2 regions of the Micromonospora sp. NPDC003944 genome follow, and region 1 is predicted to be linked to the other one. Evidence: predicted binding sites of a transcription regulator. Region 1 holds the regulator's gene; the other holds the start of a gene.

The links. Region 1 encodes HspR, which represses chaperone genes until heat shock. Its sites were predicted from a motif close to TTGAGTNNNNNNNACTCAA; they were not measured.
Region 2: a site for HspR is predicted at 1,454-1,472, ahead of lon (endopeptidase La). Genes of this name have one in related genera too.

What each region holds. Positions count from the first base shown of each region.
Region 1 covers NZ_JBSGIV010000007.1:21,221-25,049, reverse strand. The annotation lists gene grpE (nucleotide exchange factor GrpE) at 1-42, shown strand, start outside; gene dnaJ (molecular chaperone DnaJ) at 131-1,312, shown strand; gene ACWER9_RS05040 (heat shock protein transcriptional repressor HspR) at 1,343-1,783, shown strand; gene ACWER9_RS05035 (hypothetical protein) at 1,921-2,115, shown strand; gene ACWER9_RS05030 (hypothetical protein) at 2,275-2,706, opposite strand; gene ACWER9_RS05025 (cation:proton antiporter) at 2,975-3,829, opposite strand, start outside.
Region 2 covers NZ_JBSGIV010000045.1:52,939-56,767, reverse strand. The annotation lists gene ACWER9_RS21765 (sensor histidine kinase) at 1-401, shown strand, start outside; gene ACWER9_RS21760 (manganese catalase family protein) at 486-1,355, shown strand; gene lon (endopeptidase La) at 1,490-3,820, shown strand.

The DNA of each region.
Region 1 (3,829 bases):
CTGTTGCGCCCCGCGCTGGTCGCGGTCGCGGAACCGGAATAGTGCCAGACAGTGACCGGGCCGTCCCGCCCACCGCGCAGCAGCGGTGGGCGGGACGGCCGGGCCACCAGGGTCGGAAGGAGGTGGACCGGTGAGTTCGAAGGACTGGATCGAGAAGGACTTCTACGCCGTGCTCGGCGTGGACAAGGCCGCCTCCGCGGATGACATCAAGAAGGCCTACCGCAAGGTGGCCCGGGAGTCGCACCCGGACCACAACCCGGGCGACCCGAAGGCCGAGGAGCGGTTCAAGGCCGCGTCCGAGGCACACCACGTGCTCTCGGACAGCAGCCGTCGTCGCGAGTACGACGAGATGCGTTCGCTCTTCGGCTCGGGCGCGTTCCGACGTAACGCCCGGGGTGGCGGTCAGCCGGGTGGCGTGCCGTTCGACGTCTCCGACATGTTCGGCGGCGGCGCAGGCGGCGATCGTCGCTTCGGTGGCACCGGCTTCCAGGACCTGTTCAGCTCGATCTTCACCGGAGGCCAGGCCGGTGGGCAGGCGGCCGCACGCGGTCCGGCCCGTGGTCGGGACGTGGAGACCGAGGTGGCGCTGGACTTCGGCGACGCGGTACGCGGGGTGACCCTGCCCCTGACGCTGCGCGCGCCCGGAGTCTGCGACACCTGCCACGGCAACGGGGCCAAGCCCGGCACCCAACCGCGTACCTGTCAGGTCTGTCACGGTGCCGGGGTGACCACCCGCAACCAGGGGTCGTTCAGCTTCTCCGAGCCGTGCCGCAACTGCCAGGGCGTGGGCACCGTGGTCGAGGAGAAGTGCCCCGAGTGTCACGGCAGCGGCGGGGTCACCAAGACCCGCACCATGAACGTGCGCTTCCCGGCCGGTGTGGCGGACGGTCAGCGCATCCGGCTGGCCGGGCGTGGTGAGCCGGGCGAGCGTGGCGGCCCGGCCGGAGACCTCTTCGTGCAGGTCAAGGTCCGGCCGGACGAGCTGTTCGGGCGTACCGGAGACGACCTGACGCTTACCGTGCCGGTCACCTTCGCGGAGGCCGTGCTCGGCACGGACCTGCGGGTGCCCACGCTCGACGGCGCGGTGACCCTGCGGGTTCCGCCGGGAACGCCGAGCGGGCGGGTGCTGCGGGCCCGGGGCAAGGGTGTGGTTCGTCGCGACGGGCAGGCCGGTGACCTGCTGGTCACGCTGGACGTGGTGGTGCCGGCCCGTCTGTCGGACGAGGCGCGCACGGCGCTGGAGTCGTTCGCCGAGCAGACCCCGCCGGCGGCTCGGGAACATCTCGACGCACGGGTGCGTCGAGTCAGTTAGTCCGGTGGAATGGACGCGGAGGTGAGCGGGATGTCGGGCGAGTTCCTCGGTTCGGGCGACCCTGCCTACGAGGCCAAGGTGCTGATGATCTCGGTTGCGGCGCGGATGGCGGGGATGCACCCACAGACCCTGCGCCAGTACGACCGCCTGGGGCTTGTGCAGCCCGGTCGGGCTGCTGGCGGCGGACGTCGCTACAGCGTCCGGGACGTGGTGCTGCTGCGCGAGGTGCAGCGGCTCAGCCAGGACGACGGGATCAACCTGGCCGGCGTCAAGCGGATCATCGGGCTGGAGCGGCTGCTGGAGCAGGCGCAGCAGCGGGTGGCCCGGTTGGAGGCGGAGTTGGACGCCGCGTACCGCCGGGTGGCCGAGTTGGAGTCGCTGGCCCGCTTCCCGGGTCGGGATCTGGTGCCGACCAACCGCACGTCCACAGCTCTGGTGGTGTGGCGTCCCCGCCGTACGCCCGATCGCTGACCCGCCGCTCACTCGAACCTGTCTTGTCGGCCCGGACTGCGCTGGATTTCCCGGCGCGGTCCGGGCCGTTTCCGTTAGCCTGTCGATAAGGGTCCAATCGGCTTAATCCGGACCTACCGGCATGGCGAGGGGGAGCGATGGCGGAGCCGACGAAGAAGGTGGCCCAGCAGACGGAGGACCGGTTGGAGAGCCTGGCCGAGACCGTCCGCAAGAAGTTCGACAAGGTGACCGAGGGGACCTACCGGGACCGGATCATCGCGGGCCGGTTCGCCGAAAACGGCGACCAGGCCGGCGAACGAAGCCGAGCCGAGACGGAACGCAAGCAGGCCTGACCGGTGACCGACGTGCGGGCCGGGACCCACGGGGGGTCCCGGCTCGTTCGCCGCGCGACGTTCCGCGACCTTGCAGTTTGGGATGACGGAGTGTCTAGCTTCGTGCAATAGGTCGGGACAGAAACTGCAAGATCGGCGAAGTGAACGGAGCGATCCGGTTCAGCCGAGGCGGCGGTTTTCGCGCACCAGGCCGCCCTCGCACCAGTCCCGGTAGACGAAGAGGTCCGGTCGGGCCAGCAGCACCCGGCCGTTGTGCGCCCAGACCTTCATCAGCTCGTCGCCGTCCCGCTCGGCCTGTTCGACGAGCTTGCGGAAGCGACGCTTCGGGTGGGCGCGGAAGTTCGTCCGGATGCCGTCGGCCGCGTAGATGTAGAGGCAGTGCAGCGCGAATCGCCGGGCCGGACAGGTGGGATCCATCGCCAACTCGAAGAGCGTCAACACCAGTCGGTCGCCGGAGACCAGCAGGTCCCAGTCGGGCGGCATCGAGGCCAACGGCACCGAATCAGGCTTGTACGCCCAGGACCGCAACTCCGCCGGAGTCGGATCGACGGGGTTGGCGAAGCCGTGGAAAGTCGACTCCTGCACGCTCACCGGCCAACCTTCCGCTCTCGCCCGCGTATGGCAACGCTGCCTGCGGACCGTGGCTGCTGGGGCGAAACGGTAACCCGCCGCCGGGTGCTGCGGTAGTCCCCATGGGGAGCAATTCCGCAACCGTTGGCATGGGTGGGTCCACTGCATCGACGGAGTGGCCGATGATGCCGACTACGTCTTCCTGGAGTCCGGTTTGGCCCGGACCGAGGCGCACCGCTTCTACCTTCGCGAAGGCGCGACCCACGCGGCCGCGGCCTTCAGGTGGACCTCAGTGCAATGAGTCGACGACCGGGCTCGGCTGCCGCCGCTGGGCTGCCGCGCGGTTACGCAGCCACCGCTTGAACCACGGGAAGTCCGGCAGTCGGGCCAGGATCGGCCCGGTGACCACGGTGATCAGGACGTACGTCGCGGCGAGCGCTGCCAATCGCGGCTCGACGCTCCCGGCGGCCACGGCGAGCCCGGCGATGACGATTGAGAACTCACCCCGGGGTACGAGTGCCAGGCCGGCCCGCCATCGACCGGGTTCTGCGATGCCGACCCGACGGGCGGCGAGGTAGCCGGTGGCCGTCTTCGTCCCCATGGTGACCACGGCCAGGGCGAGTGCCGGCAGCAGCACCGGCGGGATGTCCTGCGGGTCGGTGGTCAGGCCGAAGAAGACGAAGAACACCGCTGCGAAGAGGTCCCGCAGGGGCGAGAGCAACTCGGTGGCGTGGTGGGCCACCGGGCCGGACAGGGCGATGCCGACCAGGAACGCGCCGACCGCCGCCGACACCTGGAGCGACGCGGCGATGCCCGCGATCAGCAACGTCAGACCGAGTACGCCGAGGAGCAGCGCCTCCGGGTCCTTCGCCGACAGTGCGGACGAGATCAGGTGGCCGTACCGGATGGCGACCACCAGCACGATCAGCACCGTACCCACCGCGACGGTGAGCGCGATGCCGCCGCCGAGCAGGCCGGTGCCGGCCAGGACGGCGGTGACGAGCGGCAGGTAGAGCGCCATCGCCAGGTCCTCGATGACAAGCACCGAGAGGATCACCGGCGTTTCCCGGTTACCGAGTCGGCCCAGGTCGGCGAGGACCTTGGCGATCACCCCGGAGGAGGAGACCCAGGTGATGCCGCCGAG
Region 2 (3,829 bases), on a different contig from region 1:
TCCTGCGGGAGGCCGCCGCGCTGGTGCCGGTCGGTCGTCGACGGGCACGGGCCACCCGGCGGGCGGCCTCCTGCCCGGTGCCGGCCGGACGAACCCGACAGGTGCTGATCAACCTGGTGCAGAACGCGCTACGGCACGGGCCACCGGACGGGCAGGTCGGGCTCTACGCCACCCTGCGCGGCCCTGGCGTGAGCATCCTGGTCACCGACGAGGGCCGGGTCGACGACGAGCTGCTGGTCGCGCTGCGGCGTCCGGCGCCGGCCGTCGGGATGTCCGGCCTGGGCCTGTGGATCGCGCGGCAGCTCGTCGCGACGGACGGGGGAGCGTTGCGGGCGCACCGGCTGCGTCCGCGCGGCGTGGCGCTGGAGGTGCTGCTGCCGACGGCGCACCCGCTGCGGTGACCCGCGCGGGACGCCGGTTGGCCCGTACGGGTCACCGGGGTGGGAACCGCCTCGCTACCTGTCTGCGGGTACCGAGGAGGTTCGATGTTCAGGCACGTCAAGGATCTGCAGTTCGAGGCCAAACCGGACGGCCCGGACGCGGCGTTCGCCCGTCGCCTTCAGGAGGTGCTTGGCGGCAAGTGGGGCGAGATGACCGTCGCCAACCAGTATCTGTTCCAGGGGTGGAACTGCCGGCTACCCGGTAAGTACAAGGACCTGCTGCTCGATGTCGGCACCGAGGAGATGGGCCACGTCGAGATGATCGTCACGATGATCACGCGGCTGTTGGACAACGCGCCGCTGTCGCTGACCGAGGGGATCGCGGAGGATCCCGGGGGTGCCGCGACCTACGCCGGCGAGAACCCGGCGCACTTCATCCACGGCGGTGGTGGCGCCCTCCCCGCCGACTCGAACGGTGTGCCCTGGAGTGGCGCGTTCATCACCGCCAGCGGCAACCTGTTGGCCGATTTCCAGCTCAACGTCACCGCCGAGGCGCAGGGGCGGCTCCAGGTGGCTCGGCTGTTCCACATGACCGACGACCCGGGCGTCAAGCAGATGCTGCGCTTCCTGCTGGCCCGCGACACGATGCACCAGAACATGTGGCTGGCGGCGATCGAGCAGCTCAAGGAGGACGGGCTGGAGGAGATGCCGGTGCCGGAGGCGTTCCCGGACTCGGGCGAGTTCACCGAGGAGTACGGCTACACCTACCTGGGCTTCTCCTCGGGCACCGACGCCGCGCAGGGGCGCTGGGCGTCCGGGCCGTCGCCGGACGGCAAGGGTGAGTTCCGCTACGACGACAACCCACGGGCGATGGCGCCGGAGCCCGTGTTGCCCCCGGGTGACCCCCGGCTCTACGGCACCAACCCGGGAGTGGCCGGTTCGGTGGTGAACACGGTGAAGAGCACGCTCACCTGAGGTGCCTGCCGGGTCGCCCGCCGGTCCGGGCGACCCGCCGGACCGGGCCGGGAAAGTGGCCTGGGTCACAGGCTGGAACAAGGGGAACGCTTTGTTACTTGAGTGAGACACGCTCAACTAACGCGAGGTGTTCGATGGCAACTCTTCCGGTACTTCCCCTGACCGACGCCGTGCTGCTGCCCGGCATGGTCATCCCGGTGACCCTCGACCCCACCACCCAGGCCGCGATCGACGCGGCACGGGCGACAGGTGACCGCAAGCTGCTTGCCGTACCGCGCATCGACGGCGAGTACGGACCGGTGGGCGTGGTGGCCACCATCGAGAAGGTCGGCCGGCTGCCCGAGGGTGAGCCCGCCGCCGTCATCCGTGGCCTGTCCCGGGCCCGGATCGGCTCCGGCGTGCCCGGCCCCGGCGCCGCCCTCTGGGTCGAGGCGACCGAACTCGACGAACCCGCCCACGCCGGTCGGGCCCGTGAACTGGCCCGCGAGTACCGCGCCCTGGTGACCTCCGTGCTCCAGCAGCGCGGCGCCTGGCAGGTCATCGACGCGGTGGAGCGGATGACCGACCTCTCCGAGCTGGCCGACTCGGCCGGTTACGCGCCCTGGCTGACGCTGGAGCAGAAGACCGAGCTGCTCGCCGCGCCGGACGTCACCGCACGGCTGGAGCTGCTCGTCGGCTGGGTGAAGGACTACCTGGCCGAGCAGGAGGTCACCGAGCAGATCAACAGTGACGTCCGGGAGGGGCTGGAGAAGTCCCAGCGCGAGTTCCTGCTGCGTCAGCAGCTCGCCGCGATCCGCAAGGAGCTGGGCGAGGACGAGCCGGACGGCTCCGCCGACTACCGCTCCCGCGTCGAGTCCGCCGACCTGCCGGAGAAGGTCCGCGAGGCGGCCATGCGCGAGGTCGGCAAGCTGGAGGGGGCCAGCGACGCCTCCCCGGAGGCGGGCTGGATCCGTACCTGGCTGGACACCGTGCTCGAGATGCCGTGGGGCACGCGTACCGAGGACAACACCGACCTGGCCGCGGCGCGGGCGGTGCTCGACGCCGACCACGCCGGCCTGGCCGACGTGAAGGACCGCATCCTGGAGTACCTGGCCGTGCGCAACCGGCGGGCCGAGCGCAACCTCGGCGTGGTCGGCGGTCGCGGCTCCGGCGCCGTGCTCGCCCTCGCCGGCCCTCCCGGGGTCGGCAAGACCAGCCTCGGCGAGTCGGTGGCGCGGGCGCTCGGGCGCAACTTCGTCCGGGTCTCCCTCGGTGGTGTCCGTGACGAGGCGGAGATCCGTGGGCACCGGCGCACCTACGTCGGCGCGCTGCCCGGTCGGATCGTCCGCGCGCTGCGCGAGGCCGGTTCGATGAACCCGGTCGTGCTCCTCGACGAGGTGGACAAGCTGGCCGCCGGTTACGCCGGTGACCCGGCCGCCGCCCTGCTGGAGGTGCTCGACCCGGCCCAGAACCACACCTTCCGGGACCACTACCTGGAGGTCGACCTCGACCTGTCCGACGTGCTCTTCCTGGCCACCGCGAACGTGGTGGAGTCCATCCCCGGCCCGCTGCTGGACCGGATGGAGCTGGTCACCCTGGACGGGTACACCGAGGACGAGAAGGTCGCCATCGCCCGCGACCACCTGCTGCCCCGGCAGCGGGAGCGGGCCGGGCTGACCGTCGACGAGGTCACCGTCACCGACGAGGCTCTCGCGCTGATCGCGGGGGAGTACACCCGGGAGGCGGGCGTCCGGCAGCTCGAGCGGGCCCTGGCCAAGATCCTGCGCAAGGTGGCGGTGACGCTGGCCACGGACCCGACGCCGGCACGTGTCGACACCGACAACCTCACCGGCTACCTGGGTCGGCCGAAGTTCACCCCGGAGTCGGCCGAGCGCACCGCCGTGCCCGGCGTGGCCACCGGCCTGGCCGTCACCGGCGCCGGTGGGGACGTGCTCTTCATCGAGGCGACGAGCATGGAGGGCGAGCCGGGGCTGACCCTGACCGGCCAGCTCGGTGACGTGATGAAGGAGTCGGCGCAGATCGCGCTCTCCTACCTGCGCTCCAACGGGCGGCGGTTCGGCATCGACCCGAACGCCCTGGCGGGACGCCGGATCCACGTCCACTTCCCGGCGGGCGCGGTGCCCAAGGACGGTCCGAGCGCCGGCATCACCATGGTCACGGCCCTGGCGTCGCTTGTCACCGGACGTCCGGTCCGCCCCGAGTTCGGGATGACCGGTGAGGTGACGCTCTCCGGGCGGGTCCTGCCGATCGGCGGGGTGAAGCAGAAGCTGCTCGCCGCGCACCGGGCCGGCCTCACCGAGGTGATCATCCCGGCCCGCAACGAGCCGGACCTGGACGACCTGCCGACCGAGGTGCGCGAGGCGCTGACCGTGCACACCCTGGCCGACGTGGCCGACGTGCTCGCCCTGGCGCTGCGCCCGGCCGACGTGAAGACGCTTGACGGTCCGGCGCTCTTCGCGGTCTGACGTACCACA